2 regions of the Ruania alba genome follow, and region 2 is predicted to be linked to the other one. Evidence: riboswitches for the same ligand, from Rfam matches in the RefSeq annotation. Region 2 holds a riboswitch; the other holds the start of a gene.
What was found. A riboswitch is a leader RNA that binds a small molecule or an ion and turns the genes downstream of it on or off. The one in region 2 is predicted to bind thiamine pyrophosphate.
Positions count from the first base shown of each region.

Region 1: another riboswitch for thiamine pyrophosphate. It lies ahead of BLU77_RS18430 (YkoF family thiamine/hydroxymethylpyrimidine-binding protein); the one in region 2 lies ahead of BLU77_RS11785 (thiamine ABC transporter substrate-binding protein).

Region 1 is NZ_FNTX01000002.1:1,787,133-1,793,418, reverse strand. It holds gene BLU77_RS22250 (ABC transporter ATP-binding protein) at 1-1,125, opposite strand, end outside; gene BLU77_RS18435 (ECF transporter S component) at 1,180-1,899, opposite strand; gene BLU77_RS18430 (YkoF family thiamine/hydroxymethylpyrimidine-binding protein) at 1,896-2,549, opposite strand; TPP riboswitch at 2,616-2,730, opposite strand; gene BLU77_RS18425 (MFS transporter) at 2,827-4,158, opposite strand; gene BLU77_RS18420 (MarR family transcriptional regulator) at 4,155-4,598, opposite strand; gene BLU77_RS18415 (HNH endonuclease signature motif containing protein) at 4,707-6,286, opposite strand, start outside.
Region 2 is NZ_FNTX01000002.1:274,737-281,022, forward strand. It holds gene BLU77_RS11780 (ABC transporter permease) at 1-642, opposite strand, end outside; gene BLU77_RS11785 (thiamine ABC transporter substrate-binding protein) at 618-1,760, opposite strand; TPP riboswitch at 1,793-1,896, opposite strand; gene BLU77_RS11790 (hypothetical protein) at 2,036-2,668, shown strand; gene BLU77_RS11795 (helix-turn-helix domain-containing protein) at 2,665-2,919, shown strand; gene BLU77_RS11800 (DUF4235 domain-containing protein) at 2,981-3,235, shown strand; gene mnhG (monovalent cation/H(+) antiporter subunit G) at 3,248-3,604, opposite strand; gene BLU77_RS11810 (MrpF/PhaF family protein) at 3,601-3,972, opposite strand; gene BLU77_RS11815 (Na+/H+ antiporter subunit E) at 3,969-4,559, opposite strand; gene BLU77_RS11820 (Na+/H+ antiporter subunit D) at 4,556-6,190, opposite strand; gene BLU77_RS11825 (Na(+)/H(+) antiporter subunit C) at 6,187-6,286, opposite strand, start outside.

The DNA.
Region 1 (6,286 bases), 1.5 Mb from region 2:
GGGGGCTCCGCCGTCGTGCTGACCTGCCAGGCCCAGCTCAATCTCCGCCCGGGCCGAACGCGCGAGGAACTGGTGCTCGGGGTTCTGGAACACCATGCCCACCCGCGCTGTGCCCCGCACGTTCTCGGCGGGCAGCAGCCCGGCCAGACCGAGCAGCAGGGTGCTCTTGCCGGATCCGTTCGCCCCCAGCACGGCAGTGATGGTGCCGGCGCGCACCTGCAGGTCCACGCCCCGCACCACGTCGCGGTCTCCCCTGCGGACCGCGAGGTTCTCGGTGTGCAGCAGCACGTCCCCGGGGTCCGGCCGGGCCGGCGCTGCTGGCCCCACCGCGGCATCCAGGGCGCGCAACCCATCGGCGAGCGCGGCAGGTCCCGACGGCGGAGCATGCGTGCCACTGCCCGCTCGCCCAGGCTGCCTGGTGAGCCGGCGCACGGCCCGCGCCACCTCCACGCCGGCGGGCACCCAGGTGCCGGTCCCGGCCGCGTCCTCGGCAGCGAGCAGCTCGTCGGTAGGGCCGGCCGCGGCCACGGTGCCGTCCGAGGCCAGCAGCACGCTGCGTGCGGGGAGCGTGCCGAGCTCGTCGAGGCGGTGCTCGATCATCAGGCTCGCTCCGGGCAGCCCGGCCAGCAGTGCCCCGACCTCTCGGGCCGCGGCCGGGTCCAGCAGTGCGGTGGGTTCGTCCAGCAGGATCAGCTCCGGGCGCGCGACCAGGGCGGCCGCGAGCGCCACCCGCTGCCCCTCACCCCCGGAGAGCTCACTGGTGCGGCGCCCGGCCAGGTGCCCGGCGCCCACCGCGGCGAGCGCCGCCGTCACCCGGGGCCCGATCTGCTCGGGTGGCACGGCGCGGTTCTCCAGGGCGAAGGCCACCTCGTCCACCACGGTGGGCAGGCACAGCTGATCGGCCGGATCCTGGGTGAGGGTGGCCACGTGCCTGGCCAGCTCGGGCACGGGGGTGAGGCGGGGGTCCTGGCCGCACACCTGCCAGGTGCCGGTCACATCCGCCTCGATGGTGCCCGGAACCACCCCGGCGAGGGCACGCAGCAGCGAGCTCTTGCCGGACCCGGACCGGCCGAGCAGGAGCATGCGCTCCCCCGCAGCCAGGTCCAGGTCCACCTGGCGCAGCACCGGGGCGTCGGCGCGGGGTAGTGCACCCCCACGTCCCGCAGGTGGAGCACCGTGTCAGGGATTGTCCGCTCCCGACGACTCGTCCGGCCGGGTCCGGGCCGACACTTCCGGCTGGGTGGACTGCTCCGGTGCCGCGGTCGGTGCCGGCTCGGTCGCACGTCCGGTCGCTCGTTCGGCCTCGCGGGCCGCGCGGCCGATGGCGTAGTTGTCGAGCACTCCGGTGCGCAGCAACGCGTCCCCGATCACCTTCGCGAGCAGTCCGCACAGCAGGATTCCGGAGGCGAACTGGAAGCCGACCCGCAGGGCGAACAGATCCTGGCCGGCCCAGCCGAACCGCACCATGCCCAGCACGAGGTTCGCGAGGGCGGCGGTGATGCCGGAGACCACGAAGACCCACCAGCCGTACCGGCGGTACCGGGTGGCCGCGAAGGCTGCTTCGGCGCCGACCCCTTGGATCAGGGCGACCAGGATCAGCGTGGGACCCACCGGGGAGGCGAGGAAGACGACTTCCACGATCGAGGCGATGATCTCCACCACGATCCCGACGCCAGGCTTGCGCACGATGTACAGGGCGAGCGGGGCCACCACCATCCAGCCGCCGATGAGCACGTTCTGGGCGAGATCGCCCATCGGCCCCATGGCGACCTGCAACCAGCCCCACACCTGCACCAGGGCCCAGTAGAGGAACCCGAAGACCACGGCCAGCACGGCCAGCAGCACCAGATCGTGCAGGGTGACCGGCCGCCGTCGGGGGGTGGGAGTAGCGGCGCTCATCGCGGGCCTCCTGTCGGGGAGTTCAGTGACACGGTCACGTGAGTGGCCACGTGCCGCACATCGGCACCTACCAGCAGCCAACCGGCGACGACGGCCGCCAGCACGTCAGCGAGGTCACCGTCGAGCCGGGTCACGTAGTGCTCGGAGCCGGAGTAGACGCCGAGCTGCTTCGCGTTCTCGATGGCGGCGTAGATGCCTGCCATGTGATCGGCATTGGCGCCGTCCTCCAGGGGGTACAGGGCCCAGTGGGCACTGGCCTGCAGACCGGTGGCGGCGGTTGGGTGCGGCACCTCGGGGGCGTACGCTGCGCCGTCGGCCACCTCGCAGGCCACCTCGCCCGGGCAGCCGCGGGAGAGCAGTACGTGGGCCACGGTGTGCACACCGGTGCGGCCGGCGTGCGCGATGGTCTCGGTGAGGTAACTGAGCAGGCGGTTCTCCGGCCCCCGCACGAAGGTGGAGACATCGTCGGTGGTGAGGGTGAGCCCGTCGGTGTCCGCGGCGTCCAGGGCGCCGAGGATGACGTCGATGAAGGAGTCGGTCATCGGGTGCAGGGAGAAGCGCGCGCCGGTGCCGTAGGCGTCCGGGGCGGGCTGGGTGCCTACGTCAGTGGCGGGGCCGGCAGATGCTGCCCGTGCGCTGGGGTGGGACATGTGGGTCCTCCTCGTTGGCGGGACCCCCGAGGGACGTGACAGGACGGGTACCCACGCACGGCGGTACTCGCATCTGTTGCCCAACTCCCTACGCCGGTGCGAACCGGGTCAGGTTCCTCGGGTCTGCGGCCGCGGTATGCGACCACACTCTCAGCGCCAACGCGCTCCCCGGGGGCTTGTGTCCTCTCCAGCGTACTCCTCGACGAGCCGGCGTCGACCAGCCGTCCGCCTCGTGGGCAACAGGCGGTGATGCGAGCCACCGGCTCACGTAGCGCCCTCAGGCGGCGTGCGAGCGGTCCACGCTCTGCTGCCCGGCGATCTCGACCCGGGCCGCCTCCAGGGCGGCGCGCTCCTCGGCATTGGTGAGCAGCAGGTGCGGGCGCTCACGCATCCGGTAGCGCACCTCGATGTGCCAGTACTTGCGTGCCCAGATCGCGGCTGCGGCGGCCACCAGCAGCGCCGCGATCGCGCCGATCCCGATGGACCAGCGCGGGCCCCAGGCATCCGCGATCCACCCCACGAGCGGCGAGCCGATCGGGTTCCCGGCGAACAGCACCACCACGTACAGGCTCATCACGCGACCGCGGAAGGCCGGGTCGATGCTGATCTGGATGGCGGCGTTGGCCGAGGTCAGCATGGTCAAGGAGGTAAATCCGACCGGGATGCACGCCAATGCGAACAGCTCGTAGGTCGGGGCCAGGGCAAGCAGGGTGGCGCTGACGGCGAACCCGAGCGCCGCCACGATCACCACGCGGACCCGCGGTCGCTTGCGGCGGGCAGCCATGAGGGCGCCGGCGAGCGAGCCCACTGCGAGGATGGAGCCGAGGATGCCGTACTCGCCGGCGTCCTTGCCGAACTCCACGCGTGCCATCACGGCAGAGGTGAGCTGGAAGTTCAGGCCGAAACCGCCCACCACGAACACCACGGCCATGATCATGATGATGTCGCTGCGGTGGCGCACGTAGGCGATCCCGGCGCGCAGCTGACCCTTGGCCCGCGGGGTTCGGGGCACTTTCCGAAGATCGCGCGTGCGCATAGCGAGCATGGCCGCGATGGTGGCGGCGAAGGAGACCGCGTTGATCAGGAAGACCCAGCCAGGGCCGAAGGCAGCGATCAGCAGACCGGCGACCGCAGGGCCGATCATCCGGGCGGCGTTGAACGAGGCGCTGTTCAGCGCGACCGCGTTCGGCAGCCCACCGGTGGGCACCAGCTCGGAGACGAAGGTCTGCCGGGCCGGAACGTCGAAGGCGCTAGCGATACCGAGCAACAACGCGAAGATGTACACATGCCACAGCTCGGCGTGCCCGAGCAGCACGAGCAGACCGAGCGCCGCGGCGAGCGCGCCCATCGCTCCCTGGGTGACGATCAGCAACTTGCGCTTGTCCAGCCGGTCCGCGAGCACGCCGGCATACGGGGTGAGCAGCACCGAAGGGACGAACTGCAATCCGGTGACGATCCCGACGGCGATGCCGGAATCGTCGGAGAGCTCGGTGAGCACCAGCCAGTCCTGCCCGATGCGCTGCATCCAGGTACCGATGTTCGCCACCAGTGCCCCTGCGAACCAGAGGCGATAGTTGAACTGGCGTAACGAGGCGAACATGGCGCTCACTGGGTGGTGATCCTCCTCAGGATCTCTTCGGCGTCAGAGAGGGTCTGGCGTTCTGCTGGGGTGAGGGACTTCAGGCGGCGGGCCAGCCATTCGTCCCGACGGCGTCGTGTCTCCTTGATGTAGACGTTCCCGGCCTCCGTCGCGGTCACGAGCACCTGACGGCGGTCGGTCGGATGTGTGGTGCGGGCCAGCAGTCCGGCCTCCTCGAGGCCCCGGATCGTCCGGGTCATCGACGGCGGTTGGACGTGCTCACGCGCAGCCAGCTCACTCGGAGTGAAGGGACCGTTCGTGACCACGCTCGCGAGCACCGACCGGTGGGTCTCGGACAACTGCCCGGCCTGCTCGGCGCGCAACTTGCGAGAGGTCCGCAACAGCGTCATCCGGAGCCGGGAGGCGAGACCCCCGGGAGGCCGCGGGGCGCAGCCACGTTCATTTCCCATCGCCAGCGATGATAACTCGTTACTTTGGCTAAGTAAAGACCAGTGAGCGCGGCCACACTCGGGCGCGGCCGCTCACCGGTCGACCCCGCGCCCGACCAGACCGGGCGGTCAGAACGGCGGGTCGCGCCCGTCCTCAGGGTCGCGACGCGGCGCACCGGGCGTGCCGGCACCCAGGTTCGTGGTGGCACCGTCGCGCTCGCGCCGATACTGGTACCCGGCAGGCGTGGTCCACTCGAAGACCCCCGGTTCGATCTGGGTCACAGTGAAATCGCCGTGGGTCTTGAGGAGATGGTCGCGAGTGCACAACGGACCGAGGTTGGACACACCCGTCCGCCCACCTGAACCGAACGGGATCGTGTGGTCGAGCTGGCAATGGTCGGCCTGGTGCGAGCACCCGGGCCGCACGCAGGTCCCGTCTCTCGCCCGGACAAGTTCGGCCATCCCGGGTGGTGGCCGATAACGGGTCCTGCCGATGTCGAGCACCGTTCCGGTCACCGGGTCGGTGACGAGCCGCCGCCAGATTCCGCCGGCGGCGACCGCACGCGCGGTCGTCGGCGCGATCGGCCCGTAGCCAGCCAGGATGGGCACGTCGCTCCCCGCGATCGCGGCGCCAGACATCTCGCCCTCGTGCCGGTCCGGGAGCAGTTGGTCGAACGGGATCGTCACCTGGATATGTGGCCGGCGCCCACCGATCACGCCCAGCGGCGTGCCGGAGGGAGCCGGGCCGCCGTCAGTGGCAGGAGCGCTGGTCCCGTCAGCGACTACTCCACCAGCACCAGCACCAGCACCAGCACCAGCACCAGCACCAGCACCAGCGGATGGTCCAGCGCACCCGCACCCGCCGAATGTCCCGGTAGCCAGGGCCTGACTCCCCAGCCCGGTCAACGCATCGAACCGAAGCTGCTCAAGAGTGCGAGCATCCCCCTCATGCTTGGCGGCCCGCGCGGCGGACTCGAGCGCGACATCCAGGGCATGCACCTCGGTGGCCGGACCTTCGACGCGGAGGGAGGCGACGCCGTCAGGCAGGGCACGCGGGCGGGAGACGCGCCGCTCCGCCCGCCTCGCCCGCGCCCGCCCCTCCGCCTCAGCGGGGTCGACGGCGATCAGCGCCTTGGCCACGTCGGCGCGCACCTGGGCCGCGGTACGGCGTGGAGCCCGCTCGATCACCGCATCTTCGACCGCCATCGCGACCTGCCAGGGAACGCCCTCCACCCCGTCCGTGATCGCGGCCGCGCGCGTCTGATCGATCTGGCCAAGCGCAAGCGCCGAACCGGTACGGGTCAGGACCGTCTGCACAGCTCGACCCCGACGGACCAGCCGATGGCCTTCGCTCTTCGTGGTGCGCAGCCGCAGCGCGAGCTCGTCACCAGCCACTCCCACAGGACCGCGCGTGTGCTCGGCCAGCGCTCCGGGTTGCATCGATGGACGGTCGGCCAGGGCGGCCGCAGCGCGGAGGGCAACCTGGTGAGCATGCGCCTCGACCCGGCGGGCCGCGGCGACCATCTCCACCAACGCCGCGTCATCCGCCTCCTCGGCGTCGAGCAGATCCAGCCGGTCGAGGAGCGCACCGCCGGGCAGGCTGCTCGCGAGTTGTTCATGAAGCGGCCGACGTCGATGCGCAGCCCTCTCACCTGCAAGTCGGCGTTCGAGCGCAGTGGGGACCCACGAGCCGTCCGGCCCGCTCTTTT
Region 2 (6,286 bases):
TACCGGGGAGGCACCGAGCGCTCGAGCGGCCTGCTCGGTGCGCGGGTCGAGCCGCTCCCACAACCCGCCGACCGTGCGGACCACGACGGCGTAGTTGAAGAAGATCAAGGCGAGCACGATCGCGGCGAATGTGCCGTCCAGGCTGAGGAAGCCGAGCGGGCCGGAGTCAGCGAGCAGGGTCCGGAATGCCACGCCCACCACGACGGTCGGCAGCACGAACGGGACCGTGACCACGGCGCGTACGAGACGCTGCCCGGGGAAGGACCGGCGGTAGAGGATGTAAGCGCCGGGGATGCCAAGCAGCACGGCACCGGCAATGCCGAGCACGGCCTGGGTGAGGGTGAGCCGGATGATCCGCCAGGTGCGAGGGCGGGAGAACACCTCCGCGAAGCCGCCGAGATCGATCATCCCGTCGGTGACGAAGCCGCGGGCGATCAGGGAGGCCACCGGGTAGCCGAAGAAGACGCCGAGGAAGACGAGCGGTACCGCTGCGGCCAGCCCCCAGACCAGCCCCCGCACCCCTCGCGCCACCCCACCCCCACCGGCCGAGCGCAACCTTGTGCGGCGTTCCGGGCGCGAAGACCGCACAACATTGCGTTCGGCAGTGGGGGGCTGGCTCACCCGATGACCGCCGCCGTCCATGCCTGGATCCACTCGTCGCGGCGGGCGTCGATGTCGGCCGGGTCCACCTCGTGCGGATCATCGGCGAGCGGCGCGAACTGGGTCCACGACTCCGGCAGCTCCACCTGGTCGTTCACCGGGTAGACGTACATCTGCTCCGGGATATCGGCCTGCACCTCGTCGGAGAGCAGGAAGTCGATGAAGGCCTGCCCGCCCTCGGGGTTCGCGGCACCGGCGATCACCCCGGCGTACTCGACCTGCCGGAAGCAGGTGTTCAGCAGCGCCCCGGTGGGCGCCTCGGTCTCCCCCTCGCCCACCTCGAACGCCGGAGAGGTCGAGTAGGAGAGCACGATCGGCCGGTCCCCCTCGCCCGCGGAGCCGGAGAAGTCCACTGAGTAGGCGTCCGACCAGCCGTCCACCACCTTCAGTCCGTTGTCGGCGAGCCCTTCCCAGTACTCCAGCCAACCGTCTTCGCCGAACGCACCGACCGTGGCGAGCAGGAAGGCCAGGCCGGGGGACGACGTCGCCGGGTTGGTCACCACCAGCAGGTCCTCGTACTGCGGATCGAGCAGGTCCTCGAAGTTCTCCGGCTCGTCAATCCCGGCCTCGGCAAACCACTCGTGGTCCACGTTCAGGCACACGTCGCCGATGTCGATCGGGGTGAGCGCGTCAGAGCCCTCGATCACGTACTGCTCGGCGCTCGCCGGGAGGGCCGGGGAGGCGTAGGAGGCGAACACTCCTTCGTCGAGTGCCCGGCTGGCGAAGGAGTTGTCCACGCCGTAGGCGACGTCGCCCAGCGGGGAGTCGGCGGTGAGGATGAGCTGGTTCACCAGGGCGCCGCCGTCACCCGGTGCACTGAGTTCGACGGTGTAGCCGGAGTCGGCCTCGAACGCGGCGATCAGCTCCTCGGAGACGTGGAACGAGTCGTGGGTGACCACCTGCACCACACCCGACCCTGCGCCGTCGGGCCCTTCCGAACCGGATTGCGAGCCGCCCTCGGAGCCGGTCCCAATCACTGAGCACCCGGCCAGGGCGAGCGCCGCAAGCGCCCCCACCCCCGCGCCGAGCGCAACTTTGTGCGGCGATTTCACGCTATTCCGCCGCACCAGGTTGCGCTCGGCGAGCTTGAAAACTGCCATGTCCATGTCCTCCTTGTAGGTAAGGAGGGGTAGAGAGAGAAAACTCGACTTCCTTCGCCGGTGCTAACCGGTGCAGGTTCGAGGGTCTGCGGCGGACCGCACTCTCAGCGCCTCGGGCGCTCCCCTGTCGTGTGCGATCACGGTACACCGCCGAGCCGGGAACGATGAGCAGCGCGCAATCCGCACGAGCCACTGCGCGCGAAACGGTTCCCTCACCGCATTCCCGTGCTAACTTATCGTTCATCGTTATTAACGATCATCAATAAGGAGTAGTCATGAACGACACGCCACCGGCCGTGAGTCGGGCGGACCGGATCGTGCTCATCGTGGTGGCCGCCGGTGCCGCTCTCATCGCACTGGCGGCTCTCGTGGGCCTGGCTGTCGGGACGATCGAGACCACCACGGCCACGGCCCTGGAGATCGACGGTCTCGAGCTCGCGAACCCGAGCTCACCGGAGTTCCTCGCCACGGCCGGCCAGGTGTCCGAGGCGCGGTACCAGGACGTCACCCTCACCCTCACCGACCCCCCGGCGGCGGTACGCGCCTTCACCTGGGCCGCCCGTCTGTGCGCTGCCCTGGTGACTGCTGGTGTGGCCGGATCGGTGGCCTGGCTCGCCTGGCGCACCGCCTCGGGGCGCCCATTCGTACGGTCGGCACGCGTCGCCGTCACGGTGGCTGCGATCGTGATGATCAGGGGCGGGCTCTTCGGAGACCTGTTCTCCGGACTGGCGCGTGCGGAGACGGTCACCCTGCTCGACGCGGACCGGAGCGGGACCGAGGAAGGCTTCCTACTGACAATTTTCGAGTCCGATTTCGCTTCCGTGGGCTGGGGGCTCACGCTCGCCGTGATCGCGACCGTGCTGATGCTCGGTGAGCGCATGCAGAAGGACACAGAGGGCTTGGTATGACCCCGCGACGAGCCGACGACGACGCCTCCACCCTGATCCACTGCCGGCTCGGCGAGCTCCTCGCCGAACGTGGCATGACACTGACCCACCTCAGCGAGCAGGTGGGCGTCAGCCTGGTGAACCTCTCCGTGCTCAAGAACGACCGGGCCAAGGCCATCCGGTTCAGCACTCTCGCGGCCATCTGCGACGCCCTCGAGTGCGACGTCGGCGATCTCCTCACCCGATCTGAACAACCCGCGCGGCCTGAGTAGCCCGCGACAGTCGCGGGCCCATTACGCTGGACGCGCAGCACTGATCCTCAAGGAGTCGCGCATGAACATCCAGAAGCTGGTCACCACGGTGGCTGCCGTCGCGGCAGGCATTGCCGCCAACAAGCTGCTCACCGCCGGCTGGAAGGCCGTGACCGGTCACGAGCCGCCCACCGGTGACGCCGACGACGGCGAGATCAGCCTGGGTGAGCTGGTGGTGTTCGCCGCGGTGAGCGGTGCCGTGGTGACGTTCGCGCGCACCTTCGCCACCCGTGGGGCGAAGAAGTGGCTGGACAGCGGGGACATCCCCAAGGACTGACCCGCTGCGTGGTCAGGACTCCTCACGCGAGCGCGCGGCCTCCAGGTCCTCGGTGAGTTCGTCGGCGACGAGCAGGTCGGATCGGATCTTTCCCGTCCGGTAGCCGGCGCGGCCCACCATGTGCGCCGCCACCGGTGCGGTGAGCATCTGGAAGATCACCACGAGCAGCACCTTCGGTGTGATCTGACTGGACCCCAGCCCCACGGCGAGTCCTGCCATCATCAACATCAGCCCGAGCACCTGGGGCTTGGTGGCGGCATGCATCCGCGCCAGCAGGTCCGGGAACCGGGCGATCCCGATCGCGGCAACGAGCGTGAGCGCTGATCCGGCGATCATGCAGACGGCGGCGATCACCTGGGCGACGGTCATGGCTCTCCCCTCCCGTCCTCGCCCTTCTCGGACTCCACCGCCATGCGCTCGCGTTCCCGGGCGTCTGCCTCGGCCACCTCGGACGGGGTGAGGATGCGCCGCTCCTCCTCCGGCTCAGCGGCCGCGAACCGGGCGAGCGTGACCGACCCGACGAAGCCGACCAGCGCGAGCACGGTGAGCACCAGCACCAAATCTTCGCGGCCGAACCACAGCGACACCAAGGCAATGCTGCCGATCAGCACGGCGACCAGCACATCGAGGGCGACCACCCTGTCGAGCATGCTGGGACCACGCTCCACGCGGCCCACCACGATGAGGGCAGCGGCGGTGAGCAGCACACCGCAGATCACCATCACGATCGGGCTCATGAGTCGCTCCTCGCGTTGAGATGGTGCCGCTTCCAGGGGCGCGGCCGGATACCGGCCGCGGCGATGTCAGCATCCGTGGCGAGCGCATGCATCACCCGCTTCTCCTGCTCGAGGACGTCACGCCGCGCCTTCTCCAGCGAGCCCTCCTTGGTTACATCGAGCACGTGCAGGTAGAGGATGCCGGTCAGGCGGTGCGCCTCCACCACGAGCGAACCCGGGATCAGTGAGGTGAGCTCCCCCGTCAATGTGAGCACTAGGTCGGACTCGGATCGCAGCTGTACCCGGATCACGGCCCCGCGCGGGGTGCTGTGCCACCGCAACGCTTGGACCGCCACGGAGATGGAGGCTCGCGCGATGTCCCACAGCAGCTGGGCCAGCAGGATCACTGCGCCGATCAACGACCACCGGCCGTCGAAACCGACCTTCGGCATCGGGAATACCCGCAGCAGCAGGAAGCTCACCACCAGCCCGGTGCATACGTTCGCCACGGTCAGGTCGCCCCACAGCATCACCCAGACGATGGTCATCCAGATGGCCATCGGCCATCGGCGCAGCCAGTCCCACCGGTAGGAGCTCTTCGCCTTCATCGCTCACCTCCGGAGGGTTCGTCACTCTCGGTAGGCCGCGGGTCGGCCGTCTCAGTGCCGGAGGGTTCCTCGGCCGGGTTCGTGGCGTCCTCGGCAGCCCCGGAGTCCTCGGACTGGGACGACTCCCCTTCGCCACGTTCGCCGTCCACGATCACCGCGTCCACGTACGGGGTGCGGGCGCGCAGATCGCGCGATGCGGCGTCGGTGTAGGCGTACAGCGGCCCGCCCACGAAGGCGATCAGCACCCCGAGCGCTACCAGCGCGGCGGCCGGGCCGATCATGGTGCGCGGCACTGTCGCTGTGGGCAGCTCCTCCGGGGCGCGCTGCCAGAAGGCCTTGTTCCACGCCTTCACCACGGCGTAGAGGGTGAGCAGGGAGGTGGCCAGTCCAGCAACGACGCCCGCCACGGCCAGACCGCTCCCGTCCGCGAGACCGGCCAGCAGGAGCCCGAGCTTGCCGAGGAACCCGGACATCGGGGGGATGCCCGCGAGGTTCATCGCCGAGACGAAGAACAGCACGCCGAGCACCGGAGCGAGCTTCGCCAACGAACCGAGTCGTTCCAGCGAGGTACTCCCCCCGCGACGCTCGATGAGCCCGGCTACCAGGAAGAGGGCCGTCTGCACGGTGATGTGGTGCGCCACGTAGAAAATCGCTGCCGAGAGTCCCACGTCACTGGCCAGTGAGATGCCGAAGATCATGTAGCCGATGTGGCTGACCAGGGTGAACGAGAGCAGACGTTTGATGTCCTCCTGCGCCACGGCACCGGCGATCCCCACGAGCATAGTGAGCACTGCCAGCACCATCAGCACGGTGTCCAGGCTGCCGTCGGTGAAAAGCAGCGTCTGGGCACGGATGATCGCGTACACACCCACCTTGGTGAGCAGACCGGCGAACACCGCCGTCACCGGGGCCGGGGCAGTCGGATAGGAGTCCGGCAACCACGCAGAGAGCGGGAAGATGGCGGCCTTGATGGCAAACCCCATCAGCAGCATGATCTGCAGCACGATCCGCAGCCCGGCATCGATATCGACGATCCGCTCGGAGAGCTGGGCAAAGTTCAGGGTGCCGGTGGCCGCATAGATCAGCGCGATCGAGATGAGGAACAGGATCGAGGAGAGCAGGGAGACGATCACGTAGATCGAGCCAGCACGAATCCGTTCACCCGTTCCACCGAGGGTGAGCAGCACGAAGCTCGCCGCGAGCAGTACCTCGAACCCGACGTACAGGTTGAACAGGTCACCGGAGAGGAACGCGGTGGCCACGCCGGCAGCGAGCACGAGATACGTCGGGTGGTAGATCGCCACCGGGGCGCCTTCGTTCCCGTCAGCGAGGCCCTGGGCGAGGGAGTAGGCGAGCACCGCGAGCAGCACCACCGCGGAGACGACCAGCATCAAAGCAGAGAGCCGGTCGGCCACCAGGGCGATCCCCACCGGCGCCGCCCATCCGCCGACGTTCACCACCTGCGGGCCCTGGGTGTGAGTGACGAAGATGAGGGCCACAGACACGGCGAGCACCGCCGTCAGGGCGATCATCGAGATGATGCCCTGGGCGCGGGTGCGCTTGGAGAGCGCGAGCGCGAGCCCGGCCGAGACCAGGGGGATGATCACCGGGAGCGAGACGAGCCACGTCATCGACGCTCACCCCCGGGAGCCTGGTCATCCACCTCGTGGTCGTCGGCCGAGAGCTGCGCGCCGTGGTGCGGCTCGTCCAGACCCTCCTCCTCGGTC